DNA from 3 places in the Citrobacter sp. U14242 genome. Region 3 is predicted to be linked to each of the others. Evidence: predicted binding sites of a transcription regulator. Region 3 holds the regulator's gene; each other region holds the start of a gene.
What was found. Region 3 encodes sigma-54, which starts transcription at its own class of promoters, with help from an activator protein. Its sites were predicted from a motif close to GTTGGCACANNTTTCGCTNT; they were not measured.
Positions count from the first base shown of each region.

Region 1: a site for sigma-54 is predicted at 4,283-4,302, ahead of glnK (P-II family nitrogen regulator). Genes of this name have one in related genera too.
Region 2: a site for sigma-54 is predicted at 2,693-2,712, ahead of glnA (glutamate--ammonia ligase). Genes of this name have one in related genera too.

Region 1 is NZ_JBKGLW010000003.1:214,983-221,125, forward strand. Features, by position in the region: gene ACLJXE_RS06005 (hypothetical protein) at 1-60, opposite strand, end outside; RNA gene ffs (signal recognition particle sRNA small type) at 257-353, opposite strand; gene ACLJXE_RS06015 (MGMT family protein) at 516-827, shown strand; gene ACLJXE_RS06020 (YbaY family lipoprotein) at 859-1,428, opposite strand; gene tesB (acyl-CoA thioesterase II) at 1,641-2,501, shown strand; gene amtB (ammonium transporter AmtB) at 2,575-3,861, opposite strand; gene glnK (P-II family nitrogen regulator) at 3,893-4,231, opposite strand; gene ACLJXE_RS06040 (SmdB family multidrug efflux ABC transporter permease/ATP-binding protein) at 4,488-6,143, opposite strand, start outside.
Region 2 is NZ_JBKGLW010000014.1:12,847-18,989, forward strand. Features, by position in the region: gene glnL (nitrogen regulation protein NR(II)) at 1-915, opposite strand, end outside; gene glnA (glutamate--ammonia ligase) at 1,198-2,607, opposite strand; gene typA (ribosome-dependent GTPase TypA) at 2,987-4,810, shown strand; gene ACLJXE_RS20655 (GntR family transcriptional regulator) at 5,039-5,749, shown strand; gene ACLJXE_RS20660 (sugar phosphate isomerase/epimerase family protein) at 5,758-6,143, shown strand, end outside.
Region 3 is NZ_JBKGLW010000005.1:273,278-279,420, reverse strand. Features, by position in the region: gene mtgA (monofunctional biosynthetic peptidoglycan transglycosylase) at 1-123, shown strand, start outside; gene npr (PTS phosphocarrier protein NPr) at 226-498, opposite strand; gene rapZ (RNase adapter RapZ) at 495-1,349, opposite strand; gene ptsN (PTS IIA-like nitrogen regulatory protein PtsN) at 1,395-1,886, opposite strand; gene hpf (ribosome hibernation promoting factor) at 1,970-2,257, opposite strand; gene rpoN (RNA polymerase factor sigma-54) at 2,280-3,713, opposite strand; gene lptB (LPS export ABC transporter ATP-binding protein) at 3,760-4,485, opposite strand; gene lptA (lipopolysaccharide ABC transporter substrate-binding protein LptA) at 4,492-5,046, opposite strand; gene lptC (LPS export ABC transporter periplasmic protein LptC) at 5,015-5,590, opposite strand; gene kdsC (3-deoxy-manno-octulosonate-8-phosphatase KdsC) at 5,587-6,143, opposite strand, start outside.

The DNA.
Region 1 (6,143 bases), on a different contig from region 3:
ATGACGCAGCTTTTCTTTTAGCGCCTCATCAATTTTGACATTCAATACTGCGGTCGACATCGTAAAAAGTCCTTGTGGTCAGCCAAAGTCCACCGGGCGCAAGACTCATATCTCTACGCGATGGCGACGGCAAAAGCATCAAATAACATCCCCGAAACACATTGACAGCATTTGATGACAATAAAATGACAATACGATGACAAAGAAAAGAAGATGAGAAAAACTGAGATTGCCGGACGGCAGAATTGGGTGGGGGCCCTGCCAGCTACATCCCGGCACACACGTCATCTGCCCTGGCTGCTTCCTTCCGGACCTGACCTGGTGAACAGAGTAGCGTTGCGGGAGAACCAACAGAGCCCCCATTGAGAACGTTGTTAACCAACGCGCAGGCGCATTATCACTGCTGCCCCCTGTAATTGCAACCCATCCCGCATCAGATGCTGTTTTCTTGTGCAATGAAGCTTCACTACCTCGTCATTCGGGATTATGCTGGAGGATTAGCGCAGGAATAAACGATGGATATACAAGACTCTTTCCCTCAACGCGTCTGGCAAATCGTTGCCTCAATCCCCGAAGGATTCGTCACCACCTATGGCGATGTCGCCAGGCTTGCTGGCTCACCGCGCGCTGCGCGTCAGGTGGGCGGTGTACTCAAGCGACTGCCTGAAGGTAGCACCCTGCCCTGGTATCGCGTGGTTAATCGTCACGGAATGATTTCACTGACAGGTCCTGACCTGCAACGACAACGCCAGGCATTGCTGGCGGAAGGTATTGTGGTTTCGGGGAGTGGGCAAATCGATTTACAGCGCTATCGCTGGGTGTACTAACCCTCTCCGGACGGAGAGGGGTAGTATGCCCTTAGTACTGTGTCGGGGCAGGAACTGCGGAAGACGGATTCACCTGCGTGGGTGACGTTGACGGTACCGTTGTCGCGGCACCACCGCTCGCCTGTACTGGAACGGCCGTCTGCTGGACCGGGACCAGGGTCAGGTCGGCTTTAGTCCCCCCCTGATTGATCACCGTCTGGACGGTATCAGTAATAAAGACCAGTTTATCATTCACTGTAATCGCCGCACTCAGCAGAATACGTGCGTTCGGCTGAATATCTGCCGGATTAAACGGGAGCACGAAACTGAATGGTGCTTGTTTTCCCTCGGTACGCACAACTTTTTGCGACAGCACTTTTGACGGTGCATCGGCAAGCGACGCATCTGACAGTGTGACGGTCAGCACGGCATCCGGCGGTAAGGCAACTTTCTGGCGGATCCATACCGTACCAGATACATTCGGCTGTTGAATTTTAGACTGTGTGTCAGCAATTGACGTATTAGGACTTGGCGCAGGTGTTTGAATATCTGCACTTTTACCAGCACAGGCCGCCAGAGCGACCGCAACCGCTAAACCACTTACCATGTGCACGAGTTTCATTAAATTCTCCTTATCATCTATGCACCAACGAGAACTTTCCTCGCCAGAAGAGTGGTTAACAAAAGCATAACATGACTAAGTGTGGCACAAATTAGCAATTTCTGCTTGCAATAGGCCTGTAATTCAGACAATTGCACCCATCGGACCACTTTTAAAATTGCGTTATACTCTGCCTACCTCGCTGCGAGATCGCTATTACCTGGAGAGCACGTATGAGTCTGGCACTGAAAAATTTGCTGACATTGTTAAATCTGGAAAAAATTGAAGAAGGACTCTTTCGGGGCCAAAGTGAAGACTTAGGGTTACGTCAGGTTTTTGGTGGACAAGTTGTCGGTCAGGCGTTGTACGCCGCGAAAGAGACCGTGCCGGAAGAACGTCTGGTGCATTCCTTCCACAGCTACTTTTTACGGCCAGGCGATAGCCAAAAGCCCATCATCTATGATGTAGAAGTGCTGCGCGATGGTAACAGCTTCAGCGCCCGCCGCGTTGCCGCGATCCAGAATGGGAAACCCATTTTTTATATGACCGCCTCTTTCCAGGCACCAGAAGACGGGTTTGAGCATCAAAAAGAGATGCCGGATGCGCCTGGCCCTGAAGAGCTTAAATCAGAAACTGAGATCGCCCGTTCAGTAGCTCACCTGCTGCCACCGCTGTTGAAAGAAAAATTTATCAACGACCGCCCACTGGAAGTACGTCCGGTGGAATTTCATAATCCGTTAAAAGGTCACGTTGCCAACCCGACTCGCCAGGTGTGGATACGCGCTAACGGCACGCTGCAGGACGATCTTCGTGTACATCAGTATCTGCTTGGTTACGCCTCCGATCTGAACTTCCTGCCTGTTGCTTTACAACCATATGGCATTGGTTTTCTGGAAAAAGGGATTCAGATAGCCACGATCGACCATTCGATGTGGTTCCATCGTCCTTTTAATATCAATGAGTGGTTGTTGTACAACGTAGAAAGTACATCTGCCTCTGGTGCCAGGGGGTTTGTACGCGGGGAGTTTTATACTCAGGATGGCGTGCTGGTCGCCTCTACCGTGCAGGAAGGGGTAATGCGTAATCGTAATTGATTTCTTTTCCGGCCTACAGGATAAATTGTCGTAGGCCGGAAAAGCATTTAGCACCATCCGAGAAATTGAAACATCAGGCGTTGTAGGCGTTTTCGCCGTGGCTGTTCACATCCAGCCCTTCACGCTCCTGCTCTTCCGGTACGCGCAGACCTACCGTCATGTCCGCCAACTTATAGCCGATAAATGCCACGACACCGGACCAGACAATGGTGATCGCCACACTTTCCAGTTGGACCAGAAGCTGATGCCCCATGGTAACGCCTTCGGCAAATCCTACCCCCCCTAAAGAGCTGGCGGCAAATACGCCAGTCAGGATACATCCGACAATGCCACAGACACCGTGAACACCGAAGACATCACACGGGTCATCAACACGCAGAAAGCGCTTCAGCATCGTCACGCCCCACAGCCCCGCCAAACCAGCAACCACGCCGATGATCAACGCACCACCAACACCGATGTAACCACAGGCAGGCGTCACACCAACCAGACCCGCAATGGCACCGGAACAGGCTCCCAGCAATGATGGTTTGCCACGCAGCGCCCATTCACCGAAGATCCAGCCAAGAATAGCGGCCGCGGTTGCAACAACGGTATTCACGAAGGCCAGCGCGGCAATTTCATTCGCCATACCCGCGGAACCAGCGTTAAAGCCAAACCAGCCGATATAGAGAATAGCCGTGCCGGTAAAAACCATTGGCAGGTTATGTGGCTTAAACGCTTCTTTGCCAAAACCGACCCGTTTACCAATCAGATAAGCCCCAACCAGACCGGCAATCGCGGCGTTGATATGTACTACCGTGCCGCCAGCAAAATCCAGCGCACCATGAGTAGCCAGCAAACCACCGCCCCAGACCATGTGTGCAATAGGAATGTAAGACAGCGTCAGCCACACCACCACAAAAATCAGCACCGCCGAGAACCGTATACGCTCCGCCAGCGCACCAACGATAAGCCCAACAGTGATACAGGCGAAAGACCCCTGAAAAGCAACGTGAATATACTGATAGATACTCCCCGTCACCGCCGTCAGTGCAATATTCTTCAACATGACCCAGTTGAAGTTACCAAAAAAATTATTTCCTTCGCCGAAAGTCAGTGAGTAGCCATAAACGACCCACAAAATACAGACCAGAGCGAATGTCACCGTAACCTGGGTCAGCATTGACAGCACGTTCTTACCGCGAATTAAACCGCCGTAGAACAACGCAATGCCAGGGATGGTCATAAACAGCACCAGCGCAGTGCAAATCATCATAAAAGCGTTATCGGCTTTATCCGCGACCGCCGGTGCCGCCATCACCAGTCCCGGCAGCAGCGCCAGTGATGCAATACCCGTTTTCATCGTTGCTATCTTCATTTTTTGGTTTCCTATCACTGTGTGCCAGACGTTACAGTGCGGCTTCGTCGGCTTCGCCGGTACGAATACGAATCACGCGTTGTAGCTCGGCGACGAAAATTTTGCCGTCGCCAATTTTTCCGGTGTAGGCGGCCTTACTGATGACATCAATTACGCCATCCAGTTGGTCATCAGCAATTGCCACATCAATCTTCACTTTGGGTAAGAAGTTGACGCTGTATTCCGCTCCCCGGTACAACTCGGCATGACCTTTTTGTCGGCCAAACCCTTTCACTTCGGTGACGGTCAGCCCCTGAATACCAATAGACGACAATGCTTCACGGACGTCTTCCAGTTTGAACGGTTTGATTACCACGGTAACCAGCTTCATAGATCCCCTCCAGTCAGAATTCAGTAGTGGCTGCAGATACACATGCTGAACATTGCAAGGGGTGTGCCAGGAATGAAAAACGCGGGATGATTCAGCCGCGCGGGGTACGGCCAGGATAGAAAAAGAAAAAACGCACTAAAACGGTGCATAGTGCGTTACATTTTTGCACCAGATTGTTGAATGCAGGATGGCGGCGAAAACGCGTCATCAGGCCGACAAAACCACACTGGCTGTAGGCCTGATAAACGCAGCGCCATCAGGCGATTGCCGAATCTTCGTTTACGCTAGCCGCCAGCTCTTCGCCCGCCAACTGCAGTTGATACATTTGCCAGTAGCGGCCCTGTGCGGCAAGCAGTTGCTGGTGCGTGCCGCGCTCAACGGCCTGCCCCCGGTGCAGTACCAGAATGGTGTCGGCATCGACAATGGTGGATAACCGATGCGCAATCACCACCAGCGTGGTGTGCTCACGCACCGCTGCCAACGCCTGCTGAATAGCCTGTTCAGTACCGGAGTCAATGCTGGCCGTCGCTTCGTCCAGAATCAGCACCTGCGGCGTTTCGACCAGCACGCGCGCCAGCGCCAGCAGCTGTTTCTGCCCGACTGATAAATTATTGCCCTGCTCGCCCAGTCGGGTATGAATACCGTCACTCAGCCCGCGCGCCAGTTCTGCCAGTTGCACCGTCTCCAGCGCCTGCCATACCCGCTCTTCAGAAATATCGCGACCCAGCGTGACGTTTGCCAGGAAGGTATCCGCCATCACCACCGGATCCTGCTGCACCATCGCAACGCCCTGGCGTAACACACTGTGGCTCAACGAAGACAGCGGTCGTCCGTCCAGACGAATATCACCCTGCGTCAACGGGTAGTACCCCATCAGCAGGCTGGCGAGCGTACTCTTGCCGCTACCGGTGTGCCCAACCAACGCAACAAAACGACGAGAAGGTACGGACAAACTGATGTTTTGCAGCACCAGATTGTCGTCACGATAGGCAAAAGAGACGTTATCAACCTCAATGTCCCCACTTTTCAGGGGTTGGATATCCTCACCATAACGCTGGCGTGGGCCATCCATCAGTTCAAATACACGTTCACCCGCGACCACCGCCTGTTGCAGCATTGATTGCTGGGTCGTCAGCTCGATCAACGGCTCGTTCAAACGCCCCAGATAGCTGATAAACGCATACAGCACCCCAACCTCAATGGACGTGCCGGATGTAAAGCTAAACAGCATTAGCAAACCGCAGAGGATCAGGGCAGAAAACAAGCTGAGCAACGGGCGCAACAAAAAGCCATCCAGGCGCAGCGTTTGCATGCGCGCCATATAGTGCGAACGGCTGGCTTCGCCCATTCGCTCACCAAAACGCGCCTGCTGGCGGAACTGCTGGATCACGCTCATGCCGTTAATCACTTCGTTAAAGCCATCGTTGATATCCGCCAGATAGGCGCGAACGCGACGCACAATGGGGGTGCTATAGCGCTGATAAATCACCATCACCACCAGTACAGCCGGGAATATGACCATCGCAACCAGCGCCATTCGCCATTCAAGGCTGAACATCGCTACCAGCATGGCACCAATTAAGGCGGCGCTGCGCAGTACCGTCGCGACTACCGTCACGTACAGGTCGCGGATCACTTCGGTATCATTGGTCACCCGGGAGATAAGCTGCCCGACAGGCTGAGTATCAAAAGCACTGAGCGGCTGACGCAGCGCGGCATCCATCACATCGGTACGTAGCTGCTGCACCACACCAACGGCCGCCTGGTTAAAGAGTAATGATTGCGCGTAATGCAGGCCCGCCGCCAACAGTTGCAGACCGACATATGCCGCCACCAGCCCAGCCACCATCGCCAGCGGCAAATTGTTTTTCGCCACCATGTTGTCGATAAAATAGCTGATGAGCAGCGGACC
Region 2 (6,143 bases), on a different contig from region 3:
GACCATTGGGTAGAACAGTGTATCCTGCAAATGCGAGGGAATGCCCGGACCGTTGTCCTCGACATCAATACGTGCCGCCAGACGGTAGCGCATACCGTGCAGCGTAAGCTGAAACGCGGTGCGGGTGCGCAGAATAATTTCTCCGCCTTCCGGTCCCAGCGCCTGAAGAGCATTACGCACGATATTCAGCAGAACTTGTTCTATCTGATCCGGATCGTGCAGCAGTTCTGGCAGGCTCGGGTCGTAATCACGAATCAGCGTGACGTTTTCGGGGAGCTCCATCGACACCAGCGCCACCACGCGCTCTGCCACTTTATGAATACTTTCCGTGATGTGCATTCCTGGCTGTTGCGGCCCCAACAGTCGATCAACCAGATTACGCAGGCGGTCAGCCTGCTCAATAATGACTTTGGTATATTCCGTCAGCGCCGGGTCCGGAAGCGCTTTGCCAAGAAGCTGAGCTGCTCCGCGCAGGCCGCCCAACGGATTTTTAATTTCGTGCGCCAGACCACGCACCAGATCGCGGGCAGCAATCTGCTGGGCATGCTGCAGTTGCTCCTGACTCAGACGGCGCTGGTTATCCATAGGTGCCATCTCCAGCAGGATAAGGCCATCAGGCAGCCTCTGCGCGGTCACAGAGAGGATATGTGAGTGACTGTCTATCACCAGCATCACTTCGTTATCCGTGAAGCCCTGGCCCGCTTCCAGGCTTTCTCGCATCAGCCCAATGTTCAGGGAGAAATAACTCAGTAGATCGGGCAGCGGTGTGCCAAACAGTTTGCGGGAACTTTGCGCGAGCAGTTGTTGCGCCGCCGGGTTGGCGTAATGCACCGCCAGCTCATCGTCGACGAGTAAAATACTGTTGATTAACGAATTGAGGATCTGCCCAGCATCGGGCAGCGTGCCGGTTGCCATTCAGCAGTCTCCAGAAAAGTGTTGCACCAATTTAGTGCATTATAGCTTTTTATGCATAAAAAGCGCGAGAGAACAGGTTGTTAGTGGAGAAAAAAGCCCATCCAGAGATGGGCTACAGATGACTGGCAAACGTAGATGCCGGATGGCGGCTCTGCCTTATCCGGCCTGCAAGGTAATGTTACCCGCCAGGCCTGATAAGTTTGCGCCATCAGGCGTCCTATCATTCGCCATCGATCTCAAGCCTGCCTGAGCAGGCTAAAAGTTCCACGGCAACTCAAACGATTAAACGCTGTAGTACAGCTCAAACTCTACCGGGTGCGGAGTCATGCGCACGCGGTCATCTTCTTCGCGACGCAGTGCAATGTACGCATCGATCGCTTCATTGGTGAACACGCCGCCTGCGGTCAGGAACTCGCGGTCCAGATCCAGTTCTTTTAGTGCTTCTTCCAGAGAGCCTGCAACCTGTGGGATCTCTTTCGCTTCTTCCGGCGGCAGGTCATACAGGTTTTTGTCCATTGCTTCGCCTGGGTGGATCTTGTTCTTAATACCGTCCAGGCCAGCCATCAGCAGTGCAGCAAAGCACAGGTACGGGTTAGCTGCCGGGTCCGGGAAGCGCACTTCGATACGACGCGCTTTCGGAGAAGCAACAACTGGAATACGAATGGACGCAGAACGGTTACGGGCAGAGTAAGCCAACATGACCGGTGCTTCATAACCCGGGACCAGACGCTTGTAAGAGTTGGTGGTCGGGTTCGCCAGGGCGTTGATCGCTTTAGCGTGCTTAATAACGCCGCCGATGTAGTACAGCGCCTGCTCAGACAGACCTGCATATTTGTCACCAGAGAACAGGTTTACGCCGTTCTTGGACAGGGACATGTGGCAGTGCATGCCGGAGCCGTTATCGCCAAACATCGGTTTTGGCATAAAGGTCGCCGTTTTACCGAAACGGTGCGCAACGTTGTGAACGACATATTTGTAGATCTGAATTTCGTCCGCTTTTTTAGTCATGGTGTTAAAGCGGGTTGCGATTTCGTTCTGACCCGCGGTCGCGACTTCGTGGTGGTGCGCTTCAACAACCAGACCCATCTCTTCCATGATCAGACACATGGTAGAACGGATGTCCTGAGAAGAATCTACCGGAGGAACCGGGAAGTAACCGCCTTTGACGCCAGGACGGTGACCTTTGTTGCCACCTTCGTATTTGGTGGAGGAGTTCCATGCGCCTTCGATGTCATCGATAGCGACGTGAGAACCGGAAATAGACGCGCCGAAACGGATGTCGTCAAACAGGAAGAACTCTGGCTCTGGCCCGAACAGAACGGTGTCTGCGATGCCAGTAGCGCGCAGGTATTCTTCAGCGCGTTTCGCGATGGAGCGCGGGTCGCGGTCGTAGCCCTGCAGCGTACCTGGTTCCAGGATATCGCAACGGATGATCAGGGTAGACTCTTCAAAGAACGGGTCAATGAGCGCGGTGGAAGCATCTGGCATCAGCACCATGTCTGATTCGTTAATGCCTTTCCAGCCACCGATTGAGGAGCCGTCAAACATTTTGCCTTCTTCAAAGAATTCGGCATTTACCTGATGAGCAGGAATAGTGACGTGCTGTTCTTTACCTTTAGTGTCGGTGAAGCGCAAATCAACAAACTTCACTTCGTGTTCGTTCAGCATCGTCAAAACGTGTTCAGCGGACATACTTACTCTCCCGGATTGGTCATTGTCGTCGTGGTAACGAAGTCTTCAATTCTGCAAAAATTGGCCGTGTCGCCGTAAAAAATATAAAGCGAAATCTGTGCCAACTTTTAAATTGCCCCTAAAAGGCGTTATCATGCGCACCATCGTGCAAAGGGGCTGCACCATGAAGGTTGTGTTGCACCATTATAGTGCTTTAATGTGAACATTAAGCACCATATTGGTGCAAAGCAGCTCAGATTACCCCTTTTAACGCTCCGTGAATGTGATCACAAAGAAACTCTGCAATACTTGTTTGCGGAGGATGTTTGTGATCCTGTTTTGTACTGCGATTAATCCGTGTACAATAACGCGCTATTTCTAAAATGCCTGAGGCAAAGTTGTGATCGAAAATTTGCGTAACATCGCCATCATCGCGCACGTAGACCATGGTAAAACGACCCTGGTAGACAAGCTGCTCCAACAATCCGGTACGTTCGATGCACGTGCTGAAACCCAAGAGCGCGTGATGGACTCCAACGATTTGGAGAAAGAGCGTGGGATTACCATCCTCGCTAAAAACACCGCTATCAAATGGAATGACTACCGTATCAACATCGTTGATACCCCAGGGCACGCCGACTTCGGTGGTGAAGTTGAACGTGTAATGTCCATGGTCGACTCCGTGCTGCTGGTGGTGGATGCAATGGACGGTCCGATGCCGCAGACGCGCTTCGTGACCAAAAAAGCCTTTGCCCATGGCCTGAAGCCAATTGTTGTTATCAACAAAGTTGACCGTCCTGGCGCGCGCCCTGACTGGGTTGTTGACCAGGTATTTGACCTGTTCGTTAACCTCGACGCTACCGATGAGCAGCTGGACTTCCCGATCGTTTACGCTTCCGCGCTGAACGGTATCGCTGGTCTGGATCACGAAGACATGGCTGAAGACATGACTCCGCTGTATCAGACCATCGTTGATCGCGTACCGGCTCCGAACGTAGACCTTGATGGCCCGCTGCAGATGCAAATCTCCCAGCTGGACTACAACAACTACGTTGGCGTAATCGGTATCGGCCGCATCAAACGCGGTAAAGTTAAACCGAACCAGCAGATCACTATCATTGATAGCGAAGGCAAAACCCGTAACGGTAAAGTCGGTAAAGTTCTGACCCATCTGGGTCTGGAGCGTATCGAGAGTGATATTGCCGAAGCAGGCGATATCATCGCGATCACCGGTCTGGGTGAACTGAACATCTCCGACACCATCTGCGACCCGCAGAACGTCGAAGCGCTGCCAGCTCTGTCCGTTGATGAACCGACCGTAACCATGTTCTTCTGCGTAAACACCTCTCCGTTCTGTGGTAAAGAAGGTAAATATGTTACCTCTCGTCAGATCCTTGACCGCCTGAACAAAGAACTGGTGCACAACGTTGCGCTGCGCGTTGAAGAAACCGAAGATGCGGATGCATTCCGTGTATCCGGTCGTGGTGAGCTGCACCTGTCAGTTCTGATCGAAAACATGCGTCGTGAAGGTTTCGAAATGGCGGTTTCCCGTCCGAAAGTAATCTTCCGCGAAATCGATGGCCGTAAACAAGAGCCGTTCGAAAACGTAACGCTGGACGTCGAAGAGCAGCATCAGGGTTCTGTGATGCAGGCTCTGGGTGAGCGTAAAGGCGACCTGAAAAACATGAATCCAGATGGCAAAGGCCGCGTACGTCTTGACTACGTGATCCCAAGCCGTGGTTTGATCGGCTTCCGTTCAGAATTCATGACCATGACTTCCGGTACCGGTCTGCTGTACTCCACCTTCAGCCACTACGACGACGTTCGTGCGGGTGATGTGGGTCAGCGTCAGAACGGCGTACTGATCTCCAACGGCCAGGGTAAAGCAGTTGCGTTCGCACTGTTCAGCCTGCAGGACCGCGGTAAGCTGTTCCTGGGTCACGGTGCTGAAGTTTACGAAGGCCAGATCATCGGTATTCACAGCCGTTCTAACGACCTGACTGTAAACTGCCTGACCGGTAAGAAACTGACCAACATGCGTGCGTCCGGTACTGACGAAGCAACGGTTCTGGTTCCGCCGGTTAAGATGACTCTGGAGCAGGCTCTGGAATTCATCGATGACGACGAACTGGTAGAAGTAACACCAACTTCTATCCGTATTCGTAAACGTCACCTGACTGAAAACGATCGTCGCCGTGCAATGCGTGGTGCGAAAGAAGAGTAATTAACGCTCTTCTCGTGACAAGACCCCGCCTTACGAGGTGGGGTTTTTTTTTGCCTGTCGTTCCTCATTTTTGGGCAAACTCCACCGCATGTGCTCTCTTTTTCTGTATGAACCCCGTCATAAGAGAGCTTTGTCACAATTATTTCTAAAGCTCGCGGAGGGGGTTTGCTTTCGTTTTCGACGTCAGCGTATGATTAATCATCTGGTTTAAACCAAATGGATTAAACAATGACGAATAATCAGTCGACCGTTGAGAATGCGAAAGAGAAGTTAGACCGTTGGTTAAAAGAAGGGCTCACCACGCCTGGTGGCAAATTGCCTTCAGAAAGAGAGTTGGGAGAGCTGCTGGGCATCAAACGGATGACCTTACGTCAGGCGTTATTAAACCTGGAATCTGAATCCAGAATCTTTCGTAAAGATCGCAAGGGATGGTTCGTCACCCAGGCGCGCTTTAACTACAGCCCGGAATTATCAGCCAGCTTTCAGCGCGCCGCAATTGAGCAGGGCAGAGAACCGTCCTGGGGGTTTATTGAAAAAAGTCGGGTGTCTCAATATCCGGAAGTTGCCGCGCCACTGGTGTCCGTAACGCCGTCTGATGAACTGTATCGGATAACGGGCTGGGGAGCGCTTGAAGGCCATAAAGTTTTCTACCACGAAACGTTTATCAACCCGAAGGTTGCTCCGGGGTTTATTGAACAGCTTGAAAGTCAGTCATTTTCTTCCGTTTGGGAAAATGAATATAAAAAAGAAACCGTAATCAAAAAACTGGCTTTTAAACCCGTCAGAATGGCCGGCGATATTAGTAAGTTTATTGGTGGTTCTACTGGGATGCCTGCCATTCTTATTGAAAAACATCGGGCTGACAGCGATGGCAACATCGTACAAATAGATATTGAGTATTGGCGCTTTGAAGCAGTTGATCTCTTCATTAACTTGTAGGTATGTTTATGGTCACTAAAGATAATGCACATAAAATTCTGGCGCGTGTAGATAGCCTCCCCCTTTATCTTCATGCCTATGCTTATCATTTGAATATGCGTGTTGAGCGCATATTACCGAGTGATTTATTAGATATTGCCAGTGAAAATAATCTGCGTGGTGTGAAAATCCACGTTCTTGATGGCGAACGCTATTCTCTTGAAAATATGAACGATAATGCGCTGTCTGCATTTGGTGATAAAGCGCGTAAGCTACAGCTTGATCTTCATATTGAGACCAGTTCTTCTGATAAAAAGGCCATTGACCAGGCCGTTGCTATCGCATTAAAAACAGGTGCCTCTTCCGTTAGATTTTATCCACGCTACGAAGGTAATCTTCAGGAAGTACTCGCGAT
Region 3 (6,143 bases):
AATCCGTTACGTTTTAAGGCGAGTGCGCCTTCCGGCTATGTGCGCAGTCGTCAGGCGTGGATCATGCGCCAAATGCGCCAGTTGGGCGGTGAGTCGTTTATGCGTGAAAATAAGCTGTATTAACGGGGTTATTGCCGGATGGCGGCGTAAACGCCTTATCCGGCCTACGGATGCCTGCAGCGGTTGATTTGTAGGCCCGATAAGCGCAGCGCATCAGGCACTTAACTAATCCTCATCAAACCCCGAATTAAACAGCGCAATCACGGCTGCCAGGGCCTCAACTTCTTGCGGACCCGTGGCTTCGACTTCTATCTGGCGTCCTTTGGCGGAATCCAGCATCAACAGAGCGATAACGCTGTTTGCCTCGGCTTCCGTTCCTTCATCATTACGCAGCAGAACTTCTGCTTCAAAACCCTGCATTAGCTCAAACAGTTTCATTGCCGGCCGGGCATGCATGCCCAGCTTATTCGTGATTTCAACAGTTTGCTTCACGGTCATGATTTGCGTTTTTCCAGCGTACGATGGCGTGACTGCACGTTTTTACCGCGTGAGCGGAAGTAGTCTGCCAGTTGCTCTGCAATATACACCGAACGGTGTTTCCCGCCGGTACAGCCGATGGCTACAGTGAGGTAGCTGCGGTTGTTGGTCTCCAGCATGGGTAACCATAGCTCAAGGTAGCTGCGAGTCTGGTAGATAAAATTGTGTACTTCTGTGTGTCTGTCCAGAAAGGCTGCGACGGGCCTGTCCAGACCGGTCATCGGACGTAGCTTTGGATCCCAGTGCGGGTTAGGCAGGAAGCGGACATCAAAGACGTAATCCGCATCGATAGGGATTCCGTGTTTAAAGCCAAAGGATTCAAATACCATCGTCAGTTCACGTTCACGTTTGCCCAGCAGTCGGGTACGTAACATTTCCGCCAGCTCGTGCACAGACATTTCAGAGGTGTCTACGATCAGGTCAGCGCGCGAACGCAACGGCTCCAGTAAATCGCTTTCTTTATCGATAGCGCTTTCCAGGGATAAATTCTTGCTGGACAGTGGGTGTAAACGGCGTGTATCGCTGTAGCGGCGAATCAGCGTGTTACGGTCGGCATCAAGGAACAGCAGTTGCGGTGAGAAGCCTTCAGGCAGGTTACTCATTGCCTGCTCAAAAATCTCCGGGGACTCGGGCATATTGCGCACATCAATGCTGACAGCCGCAGATATCTGGCGATCGGCGAGGGTTCGAGCCAGTTCGGGCAACAACACGACGGGAAGGTTATCCACGCAGTAAAAACCCATATCTTCCAGAGCGCGCAGGGCGACAGACTTACCTGACCCTGAACGACCGCTGACGATCATCAGTACCATGTACTGTTTCTCCTCACAACGACAGAAAAAGATGCCATTGGGTTGTTATGCTTCATCCTGTCCACCTTCAGTGTCAGTGATGATTTGATACAACTCCTGGTCACTCTGCGCGGCGCGCAGGCGACGACAGATGGTTTTATCTGCCAGACGTTTTGCGACCAGTGACAACGTATGCAAATGCGTTTTGGTTTGGTCCGCCGGGACCAGCAGGGCGAAAAGCAGATCGACTGGCTGATTATCAATGGCATCGAACGCGATTGGCGTTTCAAGTTGAACAAATACACCAACCGCACGCAGGGTGTCCTCTTCCAGCTTTCCATGCGGAATGGCAATACCATTGCCAATACCGGTACTGCCCATTTTTTCACGCGTCAGAATGGCTTCAAATACCACCTGAGGAGGCAAACTAAGTTGTTTTGCCGCCAGTTCACTGATGATTTCCAGTGCGCGTTTCTTGCTTTGGCAGTGAACGGCCGCGCGTGTACATTCCTGGTTAAGAACATTGCTCAGTTGTAGAGTCGTATCGTTATTTGTCATAATTTCACCTAAGCGCTAACTGTACAAATGGCCCGTTGTGTTTCACAACAGGCCGTCCTGCACCCGCTAACTGCCCGGACAAGTTAGTGCTGTTTCAGTTTATCTTTATGTTTTGTTAACTGCCGAGCCAGTTTATCAATTAAACCGTCAATGGCGGCGTACATATCCTGACCTTCCGCGCTGGCATGAATTTCGCCACCGTTTACATGCAGTGTTGCATCCGAGATGTGTGTCACCTTCTCCACTTTCAACACAATATAGACCTGATTAATCCGGTCGAAATATTGTTCAAGCTTGGCGAACTTTGTGGTGACAAAGTCGCGCAGGGCCTCAGTGATTTCGACGTTGTTTCCAGTGATGTTGAGCTGCATAGTGTCTTCCTTATCGGTTGGGTCAAACCAGCTGTTTGCGCTGGTTAGACGGCGGAATGGATAAAGACTCTCGGTACTTCGCAACGGTGCGGCGCGCCACCATGATACCTTGTTCTGACAGCATAGAGGTTAACTTGCTGTCACTCAGCGGTTTCGCAGGGTTCTCCGCAGCAATTAATTTCTTCACCAGTGCGCGGATTGCTGTGGAAGAGGCTTCGCCTCCACCTTCAGTGTTGACGTGACTGGAGAAAAAATACTTCAATTCAAAAATGCCGCGTGGACTGTGCAGATACTTTTGCGTGGTCACTCGGGAAATGGTCGATTCATGCATCTCGACGGCCTGGGCGATATCTGCCAGAACCATCGGTTTCATATACTCTTCGCCTTGCTCAAAGAAGGCCTGTTGTTGCTCAACGATACAGCGGCTTACGCGCAATAGCGTGTCATTACGGCTTTCCAGACTTTTAATCAGCCATTTCGCATCCTGAAGGTTGCTACGAATAAACTGGCTGTCAGCATCATTGCGCGCGTTATTGCACAGAGCGGCGTAGTGTTGGTTAATCTGTAAACGCGGAATGCTGTCACTGTTGAGTTCTACTACCCAGCGATCGTTATGCTTACGCACCAGCACATCCGGGATCACGTACTCTGGTTCACCGGTCTGGATAGACTGTCCGGGTCTTGGGTCAAGCGACTGGATAAGATTGACGGCTTCTTTCAGCACATCTTCTTTCAGTCGGGTTACGCGCATCAGCGTACGGAAGTCGTGGTTGGCGAGCAGATCAAGGTGATCGCTGATGATCAGACGTGCTTCTTCCAGCCATGGTGTGGCTTTGTCAAACTGCGAAAGCTGGATCAGTAAGCAATCGCGGAGATCTTTTGCCGCCACGCCAACGGGATCAAACCGCTGAACGCGTTTAAGCACGGCTTCGATTTCATCGATACCGACGTCGTCATCGCCCATGCTGTCGAGAATGTCGTCCAGCGTGACGGTGAGATAGCCTGTTTCGTCGACTGCATCCACAATTGACGTGGCAATAGCACGATCGGTGTCTGAGAATGGAGTCAGTTCCACCTGCCACATCAGGTAATCTTGCAGCGATTGCGTGGTTTCACCCTGATACACAGGCAGCTCGTCATCGATGTAATCCCCGCTGGTGCCAGACGGCGTACCTGCGGTGTAAATCTCATCCCAACTTGCATCCAGCGGTAGCTCTTCCGGCATCTCTTTTTGTTCGAGTGCGTCAGCCGTATCGAGGGATTCGCTATCCTGCTTTTCCTGGGTATCAATTTCGTCGTGAAGATCGGTTTGCTCGAGCAGTGGGTTACTTTCCAGCGCTTGCTGAAGTTCTTGCTGAAGTTCCAGCGTGGACAACTGCAACAGACGGATAGCCTGTTGTAGCTGAGGCGTCATCGCCAGTTGTTGGCTAAGCCTGAGTTGCAAACCTTGCTTCATGTTCAGAGTTGTTGTCTCCTGCGGTGACGTGAAGTCTACTACCCTATCAGAGTCTGAAGTCTTCCCCAAGGTATACGCGTTTTACGTGCTCGTCCTGCAGGATTTCTGTCGGCGTACCGTGTGCGATCAGATGTCCCTGGCTCACAATGTAGGCGCGCTCACAAACAGCCAGCGTTTCGCGCACGTTATGGTCGGTAATCAGCACGCCAAGCCCGCTGTCGCGCAGGTGTTCAATAATACGTTTGATATCAATAACGGAAATGGGGTCAACACCGGCAAAGGGTTCATCCAACAGGATAAATTTTGGATTAGCGGCCAGTGCGCGAGCGATCTCCACACGGCGGCGTTCCCCACCGGAGAGTGCCTGTCCAAGGCTGTCACGCAGATGTTCGATATGGAATTCTTCCATCAGCTCATTGGCGCGATCTTCACGTTGCTCGCTGGAGAGATCATCACGAATTTGCAGAACCGCCATCAGGTTATCAAATACACTCAGGCGACGAAAAATAGAGGCTTCCTGCGGTAAGTACCCGATACCGCGACGGGCACGCGCATGCAGGGGTAACAGACTGATATCTTCGTCATCAATGATAATGTTGCCAGCATCGCGCGGCACAATACCGACTACCATGTAAAAGGTTGTTGTTTTGCCCGCACCGTTAGGGCCGAGCAGACCGACGATCTCCCCGGAGTTGACGGTCAGGCTGACATCTTCCACCACACGACGGCCTTTGTAGGCTTTTGCAAGATTCTTTGCAGTTAATGTTGCCATAACGAATCAGTTACCTTTTTTCTCTGCCGGAGTCTTGGTCTTGTTTTTGTCCTGCAATTGCGACGGAACCAGAACGGTGGTGACGCGTTTGCCTTTCTCACTGAAGGCCTGCATTTTCTGTTCTTTTACCAGATAGGTGATCTTATCGCCCGTGATGTTGCTATCGAGCTGTTCCAGATAAGCCTTACCGGTAAGGACGACAAAATCTTTTGCCAGCTCATAGTGCATCTGTGAGGCGCGGCCTTTAACCGGTTTACCATTGTCCTGCATCTGGTAAAAGGTCGCCGGATTGCCATAACCATCAATCACTTCTTTACCGTCTTCACCGCCCGGACGAGTGACGACGACCTTATCGGCATTAATTTTGATCGTGCCCTGCGTCACGATGACATTGCCGGTAAACGTCACCACGTTGCCCTGCATATCCAGAGACTGCTGGTCCGATTCAATGTGAATCGGCTGCTCGGTATCGCCAGTGACGGCAAATGCCGGAATGCTGGCGGCCAGAAGTGAGCTGGCAAGCACAAGATTAAGGCTGAGTTTGTTTGTTTTGGATTTCATATGAGGTTCTAACCTTTTCAATCAGCTCGGCGTTCTTGCTGCGTAAGTTGCCGCGCATCTTCAGTCCGCTGGAGTTAAATGTTGTTCCATACAACGTGACCAGATCATCGGAAGTGACATCTTGCGTCACAAGGTTGATCTGCGCGTTATCGGTAGTAATTCTGCGTAGTTGAGAGTCAGGCACCAGCGCGTTAACCTCAACATGGCCATACAGGTACAGCATCCGATCGTTGGTCAATTTGGCCTTATCGGCTTTGATAGACCAGGTCGGTACTTTGTCCTTATCAAATGTGGTTAACACCGGTTGGGTGAACCACGAAACTGCTTGATCTGAATAATATTCAACGTGTTGCGCGATCAAATGGTAGCTCAGCGCGCCCTCAGGGCTGTACACGACGGTGTCGGTATGCTCGCTCTTATAGGTTGGCTCGTTGTTATTTACGACAACCTGAGTCGTGTCGTCTTTGTCTGCCAGGTTAATACCAATCATCACAAGGACAGCCAGCGACAGTAGAATGATAACCCAACGTCTGGTTTTGCTCATATCGATTGCCCTTTGGCCTCATCCAGTTTGCCCTGCGCCAGGAGTAATAAGTCGCAGACTTCGCGAACTGCGCCGCGCCCCCCGTCGATACGGGTGACGTAATCGGCCCGCGGGATCAGCAACGGATGAGCATCCGCTACCGCTATGCTTAATCCCACTTTTGCCATCACCGGCCAGTCGATCAGGTCATCGCCAACATACGCCACATTCTCAGGCGCGATCGCCAGTTTGCTAAGCAGATCGCCAAAGGCAACCAGTTTGTCCGACTGCCCCTGATACAGATGTGTGATCCCTAATGTGGCACAGCGATCTTCTACAAGTTTAGCCTTTCGTCCGGTAATAATGGCAACCTCAATACCGGAAGTGAGCGCACAACGAATGCCGTAGCCATCGCGGACGTTAAACGCCTTCAGCTCTTCACCGTTGTTGCCCATATAAATCAGACCATCAGACAGTACGCCATCCACATCAAGGATCAGCAGACGGATGTTTTCTGCCCTGGTGATGACGTCAGTGCTGACGGGTCCATAACAGGTCGCAAGCGACGCACCTG